DNA from 3 places in the Actinosynnema sp. NPDC023587 genome. Region 3 is predicted to be linked to each of the others. Evidence: riboswitches for the same ligand, from Rfam matches in the RefSeq annotation. Region 3 holds a riboswitch; each other region holds the start of a gene.

Evidence for each region. Region 3 has a riboswitch for S-adenosylmethionine ahead of thrC (threonine synthase). Riboswitches for the same ligand answer to the same signal wherever they lie in the genome.
Region 1: linked by a shared signal. The riboswitch ahead of AB0G01_RS00720 (ATP-binding cassette domain-containing protein) and the one ahead of thrC (threonine synthase) in region 3 are both predicted to bind S-adenosylmethionine.
Region 2: linked by a shared signal. The riboswitch ahead of AB0G01_RS13385 (aminotransferase class V-fold PLP-dependent enzyme) and the one ahead of thrC (threonine synthase) in region 3 are both predicted to bind S-adenosylmethionine.

What each region holds. Positions count from the first base shown of each region.
Region 1 covers NZ_JBFABG010000001.1:145,176-150,482, reverse strand. Annotated here, with positions in the region: gene AB0G01_RS00730 (transglycosylase family protein) at 1-948, shown strand, start outside; gene rsmA (16S rRNA (adenine(1518)-N(6)/adenine(1519)-N(6))-dimethyltransferase RsmA) at 958-1,833, shown strand; SAM riboswitch class I at 1,920-2,013, shown strand; gene AB0G01_RS00720 (ATP-binding cassette domain-containing protein) at 2,214-3,224, shown strand; gene AB0G01_RS00715 (methionine ABC transporter permease) at 3,221-3,904, shown strand; gene AB0G01_RS00710 (MetQ/NlpA family ABC transporter substrate-binding protein) at 3,935-4,741, shown strand; gene AB0G01_RS00705 (DUF4184 family protein) at 4,744-5,307, opposite strand, start outside.
Region 2 covers NZ_JBFABG010000004.1:239,084-244,390, forward strand. Annotated here, with positions in the region: gene AB0G01_RS13375 (RluA family pseudouridine synthase) at 1-590, opposite strand, end outside; gene lspA (signal peptidase II) at 587-1,198, opposite strand; gene AB0G01_RS13385 (aminotransferase class V-fold PLP-dependent enzyme) at 1,203-2,519, opposite strand; SAM riboswitch class IV at 2,560-2,674, opposite strand; gene AB0G01_RS13390 (potassium/proton antiporter) at 2,933-4,405, opposite strand; gene AB0G01_RS13395 (DUF167 domain-containing protein) at 4,742-5,023, opposite strand; gene AB0G01_RS13400 (helix-turn-helix domain-containing protein) at 5,016-5,307, opposite strand, start outside.
Region 3 covers NZ_JBFABG010000003.1:319,102-324,408, forward strand. Annotated here, with positions in the region: gene AB0G01_RS10300 (VOC family protein) at 1-50, shown strand, start outside; gene AB0G01_RS10305 (TSUP family transporter) at 19-819, opposite strand; gene rpsT (30S ribosomal protein S20) at 1,006-1,266, shown strand; gene holA (DNA polymerase III subunit delta) at 1,435-2,415, opposite strand; SAM riboswitch class I at 2,513-2,628, shown strand; gene thrC (threonine synthase) at 2,640-3,902, shown strand; gene AB0G01_RS10325 (hypothetical protein) at 3,981-4,433, opposite strand; gene AB0G01_RS10330 (DNA internalization-related competence protein ComEC/Rec2) at 4,513-5,307, opposite strand, start outside.

The sequences.
Region 1 (5,307 bases), on a different contig from region 3:
ACCGTGGGCGAGATCCTCGCCGACGAGGGCATCGTGGTCGGCGAGCACGACGCGCTCAGCCCGTCCCCCCAGGCGAAGGTCGGCGACGGCGGCAAGATCTCGCTGGACCGCGGCCGGCTGGTCAAGATGACCGTCGACGGCGAGCAGCGCGAGGGCTGGGTCCGCTCGGTCACCGTGGACGAGGCGCTCGACCAGCTCAAGGTCGAGGACGAGGGCGCGTGGGTCTCCCACGACCGCGGCATGGCCGTCCCGCTCGGCGGCCTGGCGCTGGAGGTGAAGAGCCTCAAGACCGTCACGGTCTACGACGGCGGCACCGAGCCCAGGCAGGTGCGCACGACCGCGCTGACCGTCGACGAGATGATGAAGGCCGAGAACATCTCGCTCGGCCCGGAGGACAAGCTCGAATCCGCCGGGGACCTGCGCATCACCAACGGTGCCGAGGTCCACATCAGCCGCACCGGCGTGTCCGTGATCAACGCGACGGAGGCCATCGAGCCGACCGTCGAGGAGGTCAAGGACGCCACGATGATGCGGGGCTCCAAGGAGACCGTCGAGGCGGGCGAGCCCGGCGAGCAGATCGTCACCTACCGGGTGACCATCAAGAACGGCAAGGAAACCGGCCGCGAGAAGCTGGGCACGAAGGTCACCAAGGAGCCGAAGGCCAAGAAGGTCAAGGTCGGCACGAAGCTCCCGCCCGACGGCGAGGTGTGGGACCGGCTGGCCAACTGCGAGGCGACCGGCAACTGGGCCATCAACACCGGCAACGGCTACTACGGCGGCCTCCAGTTCAACAAGGGCACGTGGGACGCGTACGGCGGTAGCCAGTACGCCGCGTACCCGCACCAGGCCAGCCGCGAGCAGCAGATCGCCGTGGCGAGCAAGCTCCGCGACGCGCGCGGCGGGTACTCGGCGTGGCCCCACTGCCAGCAGAAGCTGGGGCTGTCGTAAGTTTTGCGGGTGACCGAACCTGCACCAGCGGGGCCGGGGAGTGCGCTCCTCGGCCCCGCTGACGTCCGCCGGCTCGCCGCCGAGCTGGACATCCGCCCCACCAAGAAGCTCGGCCAGAACTTCGTGCACGACCCGAACACGGTCCGCAAGGTCGTGGCGGCGGCGGGACTCGGTCCCGAGGACGTGGTGCTGGAGGTCGGGCCGGGGCTGGGGTCGCTGACCCTGGCGCTGCTGCCCGCGTGCGCTTCGGTGGTCGCGGTCGAGATCGACCCGGTGCTGGCGAGGCGGCTGCCGGTGACGGTGGCCGAGCGCGCGCCCGGTCTGAAGGACCGGCTGACGGTCGTCGAGGCCGACGCGATGCGGGTCACCGCCGACCGGTTCCCGGTGCCGCCGACCGCGCTGGTGGCCAACCTCCCGTACAACGTGGCCGTGCCGGTCGTGCTGCACCTGCTGGCCGAGCTGCCGTCGCTGCGGACCGGGCTGGTGATGGTGCAGGCCGAGGTGGCCGACCGGATGGCGGCCGGACCGGGCAGCAAGGTCTACGGGGTGCCGAGCGTGAAGCTCGCCTGGTACGCGGACGCCCGCCGGGCCGGACCGGTGCCGCGCTCGGTGTTCTGGCCGGTGCCCAACGTGGACTCCGCGCTGGTCGCCTTCACCCGCCACGAGCCGCTGTCCACTGTGGACCGCAAGGCGCTGTTCTCGTTGGTGGACGCGGCTTTCGCGCAGCGCCGCAAGATGCTCCGCGGTGCCCTCTCCGGGTGGGCCGGGTCGGCCGCCGAGGCCGAGCGGCTGTTGACGCTGGCCGGGGTCGATCCGGGCGTCCGGGGGGAGCAATTGGGCGTCGGCGACTTCGTCCGGATAGCCGAGGCTTCCTCACCGGAATAGCCGATGATCTTTCGGCCATCAGTGTGATTTGACGAACGATCCTCATGCGGGCTTGCGTTGAAGCCTCCGCGTCGGGTGTACTCGTGCTGCCATCCCGAGCGGCCGAGAGACCTGGCTCTACGACGCCGCAGCAACCACCTCCCCGGCGGAGGCAGGTGCTTCCGCCAGGAGCGATGGAGGATCACGTGCCCAGGATGCTGCTCACACGCCGGCGAGTCGTCGACCACGGCCGCCGCACGGTTTCGGGCTGTCGAAGCTAACTGCGCGTAGGCGCTTGTCGAGTCCTCGTCGTCCCCTTTTCCGGGACACCCTTCTTGAGCCGGCCTTCGGACGTGCACGCCACGAGCGTGCGCTGCCGCGTGCAGTCGTGGAGCGAAACCGTGATCACTGTCGAAAACCTCACCAAGACCTTTCCCGGGAGTACCGGTCAGGTTCGCGCGCTGGACGGCGTGAACCTGGACGTGGCCGCCGGCACCGTGCTGGGCGTCGTCGGCCCCAGCGGGGCGGGCAAGTCCACGCTGGCGCGGTGCGTGGCGCTGCTGGAGCGCCCCGACAGCGGTGCGATCCGCGTCGACGGCACCGACCTGGTGTCCCTCGGCGGCCCGGCGCTGCGCGCCGCCCGCCGGCAGATCGGCGTTGTGCCGCAAGGGGATTCGCTGCTCCGCCAGCGGACCGCCGCGGGCAACGTGGCGCTCCCGCTGGAGTCGGCCGGCATCCCCGGCCCGCAGCGGCGCACCCGCGTCGCCGAACTGCTCGACCTGGTCGGCCTGACCGACAAGGCCGGGTCCTACCCGGACCAGCTCTCCGGCGGCCAGCGCCAGCGGATCGCCGTGGCGCGGGCCCTCGCGGCCGGCCCGTCGGTGCTGCTGGCCGACGAGCCGACCTCCGCGCTCGACCCCGACACCACCGGCTCGGTGCTGACCGTGCTGGACCGCGCGCGGGCCGAGCTCGGTGTCACGGTGCTCGTGGTCACCCACGACATGGGCGTCGTCCGCAGGATCTGCGACGACGTCGCGGTGCTGGAGGACGGCCGCGTGGTCGAGCACGGCAAGGTGCTCAGCCTGGTCGCGGACGCGTCCTCGCGCACGGCCGCCTCGCTGCTGCCCGCCGTGGACCAGAACCCGGCGGCCGAGGGCGCGTACGACCGCGTCGCGGACGTCGTGCTGGTCGGGTTCGCCGCGGTCGGCGCGCTGCTGCCCGAGGCCACCAGCCGGTTCGGGGTGGACCTGAACCTGCTCGGCGGCGGTCTGACGCGGCTCGGCGAGACCCCGGTGGCGCGGTTCCGCGTCGGTCTCAACGGCGAGCGCGCGGACTCGGCGCTGGAGTGGATCTCGGAAGCGGGTGGCGCGGTGCGCCGGACACTGGCGGGGCCCCAGGGAGTAGCTGCGTGAGGTCTGCGACACCCTGGTCCACCGTGTTCGACGACGTCCTGGTCGCGACCGGCCAGACCGTCTACATGGTGGGCGTCTCCACCCTGATCGCGGTAGCGCTCGGCATTCCGCTCGGCGTCTGGTTGCAGCTCACCGCCCCCGGTGGGCTGCGGCCCAGGCCCGTGGCGCACAAGCTGCTCGGCTTCGTGGTCGACCTCGGTCGGTCCATGCCCTTCCTGGTCCTGCTGATCCTGCTGATGTCGTTCACCCGGCTGATCCTCGGCGGCACGATCGGGCCGACGGCGGCCATCGTGCCGCTGGCGATCGGCGCGATCCCGTTCGTCGGGCGGCTGGTCCAGAACGTCCTGTCGGAAGTGCACGTGGCGGTGATCGAGGCGGCGGTGACCACCGGTGCCTCCACCCTCCGGATCGTGCGCAGCGTGCTGCTGCGCGAGTCGCTGCCCGCGCTGGTCAACGCGATCGCCGTGACCGCCATCGCCCTGCTCGGCTACTCCGCCATGGCCGGCGTGGTCGGCGGCGGTGGTCTCGGCGACCTGGCCGTGCGCGAGGGCTACCAGCGGTTCAACGACCGCTACCTGTGGGCCACGGTCGTGGTGCTCGCCGTCGTGGCGACCCTGATCCAGTTCACCGGCAACCGCGTGGCCCGGGGCGTCGACCGCCGCCGGCACGCCTCCGTCTGAAAGTTCTCCATCTCCGCAGTAAGGAATGACATGCGTATTCGTGCTGCCCTCGTCGCCGTGCTGCTGACCGCGGTGGGCTGCGGAAGCGGCCAGACCGGTGCCGCTTCCGACCCCGAAGCGGCCCTGAAGGTCGGCGTCAGCCCCGTCCCGCACGCCCAGGTGCTCAAGTACGTGGCCGACAACCTGGCCGAGGACAAGGGCCTCAAGATCGAGGTCGTCGAGTTCACCGACTACGTCCAGCCCAACACCGCGCTGGTGGACGGGTCGCTGGACGCCAACTACTTCCAGACCGTCCCCTACCTGGACACGTTCAAGGCGGAGAGCGGCGCGAAGCTGGAGTGGATCGGGCCGGTGCACGTCGAACCGCTCGGCGTGTACTCCAAGAAGCACCAGAAGCTCGCCGACCTGCCGTCCGGCGCGAAGGTCGCGGTGGCCAACGACGCGACGAACGAGGCGCGCGGGCTGCGCCTGCTCCAGGACAACGGGCTGATCAAGATCAAGGCGGGCGCGGAGCGGACCGCGTCCATCCGGGACATCGCGGAGAACCCGAAGAACCTGGAGTTCGTGGCGCTGGAAGCGGCCCAGTTGCCCCGGTCGCTGGAGGACACCGACGCGGCCGTGGTGAACGGCAACTACGCGATCGACGCCGGGCTCAAGCCGTCGTCGGACGCGCTGGCGCTGGAGGAGGCCGAGGGCAACCCGAACGCCAACGGCCTGGTCACCCGCGCCGAGCTCAAGGACGACAAGCGGATCAAGGACCTGCTGGCCCTGCTCCAGTCGCAGCAGGTCAAGGACTACATCAAAACGACCTTCTCGGGGTCCGTGCTGGCCGTGTGAGGCTAGCGGTCGACCGTGGCGCGCTCTCCGCGGAGGGCGCGCCACGCGCCGTAGAGGGCCACGGCGATCAGCGCGCCGGTGACCACCGTGATCGAGCCGCTGACCAGCACGACCGTGGTGCTGCCGCCGGCCGTGGTGAACGCCGCGAACGCGGCGGTGAAGGCCGCCAGCGCGACGATGACCGCGCCGGGGCGGGCCGGGGGCGTGAACCGGGCCGGCACCGGGCGGCGGGGCATCCGGGACAGCGTCCGGGCACACCAGGCCGCGATCAGGAGGGCTCCCGCCACCGTGCTCACCCACTGGGCCAGCGCGAAGCCGGGCATCCCCAGGGCCTCTCCGCCCAGGGCGGGGAGGAGCCGCACGCCCCAGCCGTCGTAGTGGGTGAACGCGTCCCACACGACGTGCGTCACGCTGCCGACCAGCGCGGAGGCGGCGGTGGCGATCCCGAAGCGCGGGGCGGGCAGGTGGGCGACCCTCGACCGGATCGCGGCCGGGGCCAGGGCGAGCGCGGGTTCGCGCAGCACCGCGCGGTAGAGGGCCAGGGCGACCAGCGCCATCGGCACGTC
Region 2 (5,307 bases), on a different contig from region 3:
TGCTTGGGGTGCCGGTCGATCGGCGCGTCGATGGTGCCCTTGATCGGGTCGGGGTGGCCCTGCACCAGCGCGTGGTACAGCTTGTCGACCGTCCGGTCCTTGAACGCCTGCTTGAGCACCGAGTACGCGTTCTCGCTCTTCGCGACCACCATCACGCCGGTCGTGCCGACGTCCAGCCGGTGCACCACGCCCTGCCGCTCGGCCGCGCCGGACGTGGCGATCCGCACCCCGGCGGCGGCGAGCCCGCCGACCACGGTCGGACCGGTCCAGCCGGGACTCGGGTGCACGGCCACGCCGACCGGCTTGTCCACCACGATGATGTCGTCGTCCTCGTGCAGGACCGCCAGGCCCTCCACGGCGATCGCCTGCACCACCACCGGGCGTTCCGGTTCGGGGAGGGTCACCTCCAGCCACGAGCCGGCGATCAGCCGGTCGGACTTGCCGGCGGGCTGCCCGTCGAGCACCACGCCCCCGGACTCGGTGAGCCCGGCGACGACCGTGCGGGACAGGCCGAGCAGCTTGGCCAGGCCCGCGTCGACGCGCATCCCGTCCAGCCCGTCGGGGACGGGCAGCGTGCGGTAGTCGCTCATGCGTTCTTCACCGGCTTCACGTGGCGGGTTCCGTCGTAGTCGCGCTGCATCGCGGCCAGGACCACGATGATCGCGCCGCCCGCGGAGATGGCGGAGTCGGCGATGTTGAACACCGGGAAGAAGGTGCCGTGGGGCTCGATCACCGAGATGAAGTCCACGACGTGGCCGCGCAGCGGGCCCGGCGACCGGAACAGCCGGTCGACCAGGTTGCCCAGCGCGCCGCCGAGCACCAGCCCGAGACCGACCGCCCAGCCCACCGAGCGCAGCTTGCGGGCGATCCACAGGATGAACCCGACCACGACGCACGCGATCAGGGCGAGCACCACCGTCCAGCCCTCGGCCAGGCCGAAGGCCGCGCCCGCGTTGCGCAGGAACGAGAGGTGGACCAGCCCGCCGAGCAGCTCGACCGGTTCCCGACCCTCCAGCTCCGCGACCGCGATCACCTTGGTCGCGATGTCCAGCGCCAGCACCACCGGCGCGATCACCGCGAGCAGCGCCACCCGGCTCTTCGGTGGCGGCTCGGCGGTGCCGGTGTCCGGATCAGCGGGGACGTCCCGGTGCTCCGGCTCGGTGTTGGGATCGGTGCTCACCGGGCCATTGTCCAGCATCCCCTCAGCGCAGGAACGGCGGGAGCGCCCGCTCGTCGTTCTCCGGCACCCACCGGCCGTCGACGATCCGGTACGGCCACCGCGAGCCCTCGACCACGAGGGACCGCAGCGCCGCGACGAACCGGTCCACGTGCTCGGCGGTGCTGCCCAGGCCCAGCGACGCGCGCAGCGCCCGCTTGCCGTCGGTCAGCCGGTGCACGGCGATGTGCGCGCAGAACGCGCCGTCGCGCACGCCGATGCCGTGCTCGGCGGACAGCGCGGCGGCCAGGAAGCCGACGTCCTGCCCGGCCACCACGAAGCTCACCACGCCCACCCGGTCCTGGCCGGGCCCGAACAGGGACAGCTCGTGCACGCCGGGCACGGTCGCCAGGCCGGCGCGCAACCGCGCCAGGAGCTCCTGCTCGTGCGCGGTGGTCTGCTCCCAGTGCCGGCCCAGCACGTCGCAGGCCACCGCGAGGGCGTGCACGCCCACCACGTTCGGCGAGCCGGCCTCGTGCCGCTCCGGCACCGCCGACCAGGCCACGCCCAGCCGGTCCCCGTGGTCGGTGACCCGCGTGGTCGCGCCGCCGCCGACCAGGTAGGGATCGGCGGCCTGGAGCCAGTCGGCCCGGCCGACCAGCACACCGGTGCCGAACGGGGCGTAGACCTTGTGGCCGGACAGCACCGCGTAGTCCACGTCGAGCGCGCGCAGGTCCACCGGGCGGTGCGGGGCGAGCTGCGCGGCGTCCAGCGCGACGCGCGCGCCGTGCCGGCGGGCCACCGCGGCGAGCTCGGCCACCGGCCACAGCTCGCCGGTGACGTTGGACGCGCCGGTCACCACGACCAGCCGGGGGCCCTCGGGGGTGGCGCGCAGCGCGCGGTCCAGCTCCAGCACGGCCTCGGCGGGCGTCGCCGGGGTGGTCAGCCGGCGCACGTTCGGGCCGCGCCACGGCAGCAGCGCGGCGTGGTGCTCGGTGTCGAACAGCACCACGGACGTGTGCCGGGGCAGGCTGCGGGCCAGCAGGTTCAGCGAGTCGGTGGTGTTGCGGGTGAACACCACCGTGTCCTGGGGGCGCGCGCCGAGGAACCGGCGGACCGAGTCGCGGGCCTGCTCGTAGACGCGGGTGGACACCTGGGAGGCGAACCCCGCGCCCCGGTGCACGCTGGCGTACCAGGGCAGCAGCTCGTCGACGGCGTCGCGGACCTGCTCCAGGCAGGGCGCGCTGGCCGCGTGGTCGAGGTTGGCGTACTCCACCCGCTCACCGGTCACCAGCGGCACGCGCAACGCGGCACCGACGACGCGGGGCAGGGCGGCGATGGCTCCGGGAACTGCGACGGTCATGACAACCTCCGACGGGTCCGGCGGACTCCGTGGCATGGGAGGCCCGCGCTTGCCCGACGCCCTGCGCGCCAGGCCAGGTCCTCATCGGGGGCACCCCACCGCGGTAGGAGGGTTGCCGGCCAGCTAGCCCGAGCTTCGCGCTGGCACTCATGACCTCGTGACCGAAGTTAGCCCACGACCCGGCGTCGAGTCGAGGCCGGTTCACATCATGGGAGGTCGTCCAACACGACCGCCCGCCGTGCGGGAACGACCAGGACCGACCGGCCTCCCGCAGGTCACCGCGACGATCACGGCAACGGTCGCCGGGGCGGGCCGGACCCCCTGACCGCGATCGGGATCACACCGCGGACCACCCGCCCGCCGGCCGCGCCGCCCGGGGTGGCCGGGGGACGGCCACCCCGGGCGGCGCGGGGTCACGGCAGGCCCGAATCGCCCTTCCAGCGGGCGAAGCGGCCGGCGCGGTCGACGGCGCGGATGCGGCGCTCGGTCGCGGTGCGGGCGGCGTCCGTGCAGACCACGAGCATCTGGTCGTGCACCTGGAGGCGGGTCGTGGACTGCGGGGTGAACCCGTCGTCGCCGCGCACCACCAGGCTCACCGTCGCGCCCGGCGGGAGCCGGAGCTCGCTGAGGTAGACGCCGTGCAGCTTGGAGCCGGTCTGGATGCGCACCTGGAGCAGCTCCGCGCCCAGCTCGTCCAGCACCGACGAGTCGACCTGCACCTCCTCGGCCTCGCCGGACTTCACCAGGCCGAGCCACTTGGCCATCCACGGCAGCGAGGAGCCCTGCACCAGGGTCAGCAGGATGACCAGCACGAACACCACGTCGACGAGCTGCTGCGCGCCCTCGAACCCCTGGATCAGCGGGATCAGGGCGAACACGATCGGGACCGCGCCGCGCAGCCCGGACCACGAGATGAACACCTGTTCGCGCCAGGGCACCTTGAACGGCAGCGCCGCGCACAGCACCGACACCGGCCGGGCCAGCAGGACCAGCACCCCGCCCGCGACCAGCGCGGGGATCAGGGATTCGAGCAGCCGGCCGGGTGAGGCGTACAGGCCCAGCAGCACGAACAGCCCGATCTGGGCGAGCCAGCCCAGGCCCTCGGCGAACGACAGCGTGTCGGCCCGGTGCGGCAGGCGGGCGTTGCCCAGCACGAGCGCCGCCGTGTAGACCGCGAGGAACCCGGACGCGTGGGCCAGGTCGCCGACGGTGTAGGCGAGCAGGCACACGGCGACCGTGGCCAGCGGGTAGAGACCGGTCGACGGGAGTGCGGCACGCCGAAGCGCGAACCCGCCCAGCCAGCCCATCGCCACGCCGATCGCGCCGCCCGCGAGGAGCTCGTAGGCCATCAGGGCGGGCGCGGCCCAGGTCACCGGGTCGGGCGAGGCGAGCAGCACCACGGCGATGTAGACCGGGGCGTCGTTGAGCCCGGACTCCAGTTCCAGCGCACCGATCAGCCGTTTGCCGACCCCCACGCCGCGCAGCACGCTGAACACCGCCGCCGCGTCCGTGGAGGACAGCACCGCACCCCACAGCAGGGCGGTGCGCCAGTCCAGGCCCAGCAGGTAGTGCAGGCCGACGCCGGTCAAGCCGACGCTGACCGCGACGGACACTGTGGACAGTGCGATGCCCAGCCCCAGCGCGGGTTTCACCGCCGTCCAGCGGGTCGTCAACCCGCCCTCGGTGAGGATCAGCACCAGCGCCACGGTGCCCAGCGAGCGCGTCAGGTCGGCGTCCTCGAACTGGATTCCCAGCACGGCCTCGCCGAGCAGCACACCGATGCCCAGGTACAGCAGGAGCGAGGGCAGACCGAGCTTGATCGACACCCGCACCGCGATGACGGAGATCAGCAAAACCGCGGCACCGACGCCGAGGAAGGCCGTCACACCACCCACTCGACCTCCAGTTGTTCACCCGGTGGTGGTCATTCTCCCCTGCTGACGCCGATTTGGACTAATCCGGCAATCACCACACCGCCACCACTCCGGACGGGACCCCGCCCGGCACGCCGGTGCGCGGGGCCGGAGCACCGGGGAAGATGATCCGATCGGGCGCGGTGCCCCGTCAACGGGACGAGACCGGGTCCACGGTGGACGAGACCCCGCGCCCCCGGCGGGAGATCCGTGAATCCACCGTCCACAGCGGACGTCCTGTCCACCGGAACGACCTGTGCGGGCGGCCGTTCGGACCACGGGACGCGCGCCCACCCGCGCGAGGCCGCGTCACCCGCCGAGGAGCCGCTCCAAGCGCTCGCGGGCGTCGACCGGGGCGGGGTCGAGTTCGACGAGCTTGTCCCGGCCGCGCTCCCCGCGCACGATCCGCACGTCCTGCCGCCGCACGCCGAACGCCTCGGCCAGCGCACGGCGCACGGCGTCGTTCGCCTTGCCCTCCACGGCGGGCGCGGCGACGGCGACCACCAGGTTCGCGCCGTCCCACCGGCCGCCCACAACGTCGCGCCTCGCGCCCGGCTTGACCCGGACGCCCAGCCGGAACGGGTCAGGCACGGGCGGTCACCGCCGCCAGCGTGTGCTCCAGCAGCGCTCGGCGGGCCCGCACGACGTGCGGCGCGGCGGTCATCAACTGCGCCTGGCCGAGGTAGACCGAGTAGGCGAGGACGGCCCGGTGGCGCGCGTCGTCGGCCGGGAACCCGATGGCCTCGAACAGCTCGACCAGGTAGTCGACCCGCCGGTCGGTGACCCGGAGCAGCACGGGCGCGACCGCCGGGTCGTCCTTGGCCGCGAGCAGGGCCAGTTCGACCGCGCTGGACCGGGCGTCCTCCAGCACGAAC
Region 3 (5,307 bases):
TGGGCGCGACGTTCAAGATCATCCAACCGCCGCCTTCCACCCCAGGCTGACCACGAGCGCCACGACCACGGTCAGGAACACCCGGCGGACGAACGCGGACCCCCGCCGCACCGCCAGCCGCGCCCCGAACACCGCGCCGCCGAGGTTGCACACGGCCAGCACCAGCCCGAGGCCCCACAGCACCTTGCCGGTGGGGATGAAGTAGAGCAGCGCGCCCAGGTTCGTCGCGACGTTGACGATCTTGGCGGTGGCCGACGCCCGCAGGAACGCGAACCCCACCAGGCCCACCAGCAGGAACACCAGGAAGGCACCGGTACCCGGACCGGCCAGCCCGTCGTAGAACCCGACCACCGCGCCACCGGTCGCCATCACGGCGATCCGGGCGGCCCGCCCGAACCGGGGCGTCTCGGCCACCCCGAGGTCCGGCTTGCGCCACGTGTAGAGCCCGACCCCCACCAGCGCGACCAACACCACGCCGTTGAGCACACCGGGCTCCAACGCCCCCGCGAACGCCGCACCGCCCGTGGCACCGGCGAACGCCGCGACCGCCATCGGGATCGCGGACGCCCAGTCGATCGACGTCTGCCGCGCGTACGTCCCGACCGCGGAAGCCGTGCCGACCACCGCGGCGACCTTGTTCGTGGCCAACGCGTAGAGCGGCTGCCCACCGGGCCCGACCAGCAACAGCGCGGGCAGTTGGATCAGACCTCCCCCACCCACCACCGCGTCGACCGCACCGGCGAGGGCGGCGGCCGCGCAGAGGAAGAGGAGACCGGCGAGCGACACCTGCCCGAACCCGGGCCAGTCAAGAGCGGTCATCACCCGATCAGCTTAACCGGACGGATGTACTGTTTTACCCGCCCGAGGACTGGTGCCGACCACGGCGAGCCGCCTGATAGCCTCTACAGCGCTATCGCGCGGCATTCCGCAATGGAGGAAGCCCACCTCGGGTGGGGCCGATCACAGCGCGATACGACCCAGAGACCAGGAAACGGTGGCTTTCGCGTGGCTAACATCAAGTCCCAGCTCAAGCGGATCCAGACGAACGAGAAGGCGCGCCTGCGCAACAAGGCCGTCAAGTCGTCGCTGAAGACCGCGATCCGCAAGTTCCGTGAGGCCGCCGAGGCGGGCGACAAGGAAAAGGCCACCACCCTGGCCCGCGAAGCCTCGCGCAAGCTCGACAAGGCCGTCACCAAGGGCGTGATCCACGCCAACCAGGCCGCCAACAAGAAGTCGGCCCTGGCCCGGCGCGCCAACCAGATCTGATCTCCCGGATCTGACGCAGGCTCCCGAAGCGCCGCGCCCTCCCCCGGAGGGCGCGGCGCTTCGCTTTGCCGCCACTCCCGCCACTCCCGCCACTTGCCGCCACTCCCGCCGCACGGGCACCGGACACTGGGCACTGGGCACCGGCCGAACGCCCGCCACGTCGGCCGCTCAACGCCGCCGGTAGACCGCGACGATCTTCAGCACAGCCCGCTCCAGCGCGTACCCCGAGTCGGCGGCCACGCCCTTCACGTCGGCGTTGAGGTCCGCGACCACCGACATGGCGACCGCGAGCCCGTCGCCGTCCCAGCCCCGCGCCTGCCCCTGCGCCTTCTTCACCTTCCAGGGCGGCATGCCCAGCTCACCGGCCAGCTTGAACGGGTCGCCGCGCCCGGCTGCGGACACCCGCGCGATGGTCCGCACCGCGTCGGCCAACGCGTCCGCGACCAGCACGTGCGGCACCCCGGTCTGGAGCGCCCAGCGCAAGGCCTCCAACGCCCCGCCCCGATCGCCCGCGACGGCCTTCTCGGCCACCGCGAACCCGGTCACCTCGGCCCGCCCCCGGTGGTAGCGGTGGACGGCGTCGGCGTCGATCTTGCCGCCCGTGTCCGACACGAGCTGCGACGCCGCCGCGGCCAGCTCCCGCAGGTCCGACCCCACCGACTCGATCAGCGCCCCGACCGCCTCCGGGTCGGACTTGCCGCCCGCCGCACGGATCTCGTTGCGCACGAACGCCTCGCGCTCCGCCGCCTTGGTGATCTTCGGGCACTCGGTCACCACCGCCCCGGCCTTGCGCAGCGCGGCGGGCAGCTCCTTGGCCACCTTGCTGCGCCCGCCACCGGTGTGCACGACGACCAGGACCACCCCGTCCGCCGGCGACTTGGCGTAGGCGATGACCGCCTCGGCGATCTCCTTGCCCGCCTCCTGCGCGGACTCCAGAGCGATGACCCGCCCCTCCGCGAACAGCGACGGACTGACCAGTTCGGCCAGCTCAGGAGGGGTGAGATCAGTCACTTTGACCCTGGTCAGGTCGGCCTGCGGATCGCCTTGGCGAGCCAGCACCAGCGCACCGCGCACTGCCCGCTCGACCAGCAACTCTTCCTCACCGACGACCAGGTGCACGGGGCCCGGGGTGACTGCGGGAGCGCTCACGGGGGCGATCCTCCCACGCCCCGGATCGCGCCCGGTTGGTGGACGGATCTGGCTGCGGGTCGGGATCGTGCCGTAGGTTGGGGGCACAACTGAATACCGCTCATCCAGAGGGGCAGAGGGATCGGCCCGAAGAAGCCCCGGCAACCCGTCGCGCAGCGTCCGCTGCGACGACCACGGTGCCAATTCCGACCCGCGACGCGGGAAAGATGAGGAGATACCTCGCGATGACTGCTGTCAGTGTGCCTCCGGCCACCACCTCCTTCGACCTCGGTCCGGCTCGTGCCCTGTCGTGCCGCGAATGCGGTCACGAGACCCCGCTCGCGCCCGAGTACGCCTGTCTTGAGTGTTTCGGGCCGCTGGAAGTCGCCTACGACTTCGGCCGCGTCCGCCGCGAGGACATCGAGGCGGGCCCCCGGTCGATCTGGCGCTACCGCGGCCTGCTCCCGGTGCCCTCGAACGTCGAGTCGCACCCCAACACCAACCCCGGCGCGACCCGCCTGGTCGAGGCCGACCGCCTCGCCAAGGCCCTGGGCGTGCGCAAGGTGTGGGTGAAGGACGACACCGGCAACCCCACCCACTCGTTCAAGGACCGCGTCGTCGGTGTTGCCCTCGCCGCCGCCCGCGAGCTGGGCTTCAAGGTCCTGGCCTGTCCCTCCACCGGCAACCTGGCCAACGCCGTCGCCGCCGCCGCCGCCCGCGCCGGCTGGCAGTCGGTCGTGCTGGTGCCCTCCTCCCTGGAGCAGGCCAAGATCCTCATGACCGCCGTCTACGGCGGCGACCTGATCACCGTCGACGGCAACTACGACGACGTGAACCGCCTCGCGCAGGAACTGGCCGCCGAGCACGAGGACTGGGCCTTCGTCAACGTCAACGTCCGCCCCTACTACGCCGAGGGCTCGAAGACCCTGGGCTACGAGGTGGCCGAGCAACTGGGGTGGCGGCTGCCCGACCAGATCGTGGTGCCCATCGCCTCCGGCTCGCAGTTGACCAAGGTCGACAAGGCCTTCCGCGAGTTCGGCGAGCTCGGTCTGGTCGAGCCCACCCCGTACCGGGTGTTCGGAGCCCAGGCCACCGGCTGCTCCCCCGTCGCGGCGGCGTTCAAGTCCGGCCAGGACGTGGTGACCCCGGTCCGCCCGGACACCATCGCCCGCTCGCTGGCGATCGGCGCTCCGGCGGACGGCCCGTACGTGCTGGACGCGGTCCGCCGCACCAACGGCGCGATCGATGACGTCACCGACGACGAGGTGGTCGAGGGCATCCGCCTGCTGGCCCGCACCGAGGGCATCTTCGCCGAGACGGCCGGCGGCGTGACCGTCGCCACGGCGAAGAAGCTCATCGAGACCGGTCAGCTCGACCCGGACGCCGAGACCGTGCTGCTGATCACCGGCGACGGCCTGAAGACCCTCGACGCCCTCGGCAACCGCGTCGGTCCCCGCGCCAACGTGCCGCCCTCGGCCGAGGCCGTGCTGAACGCGCTGAAGAACTGACCACGCCCGGCCGGCTCGCGCGCCACGACCGTCCGTCGAGGACACCTGGCGCGCGGGCCGATCGCGCCGACCCCCGGGTCACAACACGATGTCCGGCACCCGCAGCCACCCGGTGCGCGGGAACGACGAGAGCTCGGGCAGCAGGAACGGCCCGACCTCCTCGGTCTCGGCCCGCCACGCGGTGAGCTGCTGCGGCCACGGCGACGCCGCCTTGTGCCCGTTGTACCGGTTGGCCCGCCAGTCCTCGGGCGCGATCGCCAGGTCGTCGTCGAACAACGCGTCGGCGATCTCCTGGTAGGCATCCTGCGGTGAGGCGACGGACACGGTGCCCACGGTTTTCGTGACGGTCGCCCGCGCCACGATCCCCCGGCCGCCGATCGACAGGTCCTCGCAGAGGTAGAACTCGAACGACGGCCGCAATTCCGAGTTCGGCCACGGGTGGGCGGCATAGCCGGGCTGCCACAACGCCCATCCCAGTTCCCGTGGCGACCAACCGGTGTGCAGCCGGACCCAGGTGTTCCGGTCATTCATGATCGTGCTCCTCTCGTTCGGCCCGGTCGCTCGACCGGGCAGGTTCGTTCATCAGCCGCCGTTGGTCAGCGGCTGTTTGTCAGCGGCCGTTGGTCAGCGGTTCGCCGCGCCGGACGACCCGAGGTCCCTCCGGCCCCGGCAGGACGGCGGTGTCGCCATCCCGGTCCGAGCGCGAGAGCAACGCCCCCTCGCGCTCCAAGGCGTCGACCAGCACCCCACTGGGGTGGCCGTAGCGGTTGTCGGCCCCGACGCTGACCAGCGCGACCCGAGGCCGCACCGCCGCCAGGAACTCCGGCGACGAGTACCGCGACCCGTGGTGCGGCACCTTCAGCACGTCGGCCCGCAGATCGACGTGCCCACCGAGCAGCGCCGCCTGCCCGGCCAACTCGACGTCGCCGGTCAGCAACACCCGCCCGGCGGCCGTGGTCGCCCGCACCACCACCGAGGCGTCGTTGACCGCCGTGTTCTCGTCCCCGCGCGCAACCACGCGCGGCCCCAGCACCTCCAGTTCCAATCCCGGCCAGCTCAACCGCTGCCCGAGCCCGAGCTCGACCACCTCGACCCCGGCGCTCCGCGCCAGTGCCGTCACCTCCTTCCACGCCCACTCCGGTTGTCGCGACGGCCCCACGGCCACCGCACCGACACCCCGTTCCGCCAAGACCCCCGCCAGCCCGCCGATGTGGTCGGCGTGCAGGTGGCTCAGCACCACCAGCGGCACCCGCCGTACTCCCAACCTGGACAGGCAGGCCAGCACCGGACCCGGGTCCGGCCCGGTGTCGACCAGTACCGCCCGGTCGCGCTCGGCCGTGGCCAGGACGACCGCGTCGCCCTGGCCCACGTCGCACGCCACCACGGCCCAGCCCGGCACCGGCCA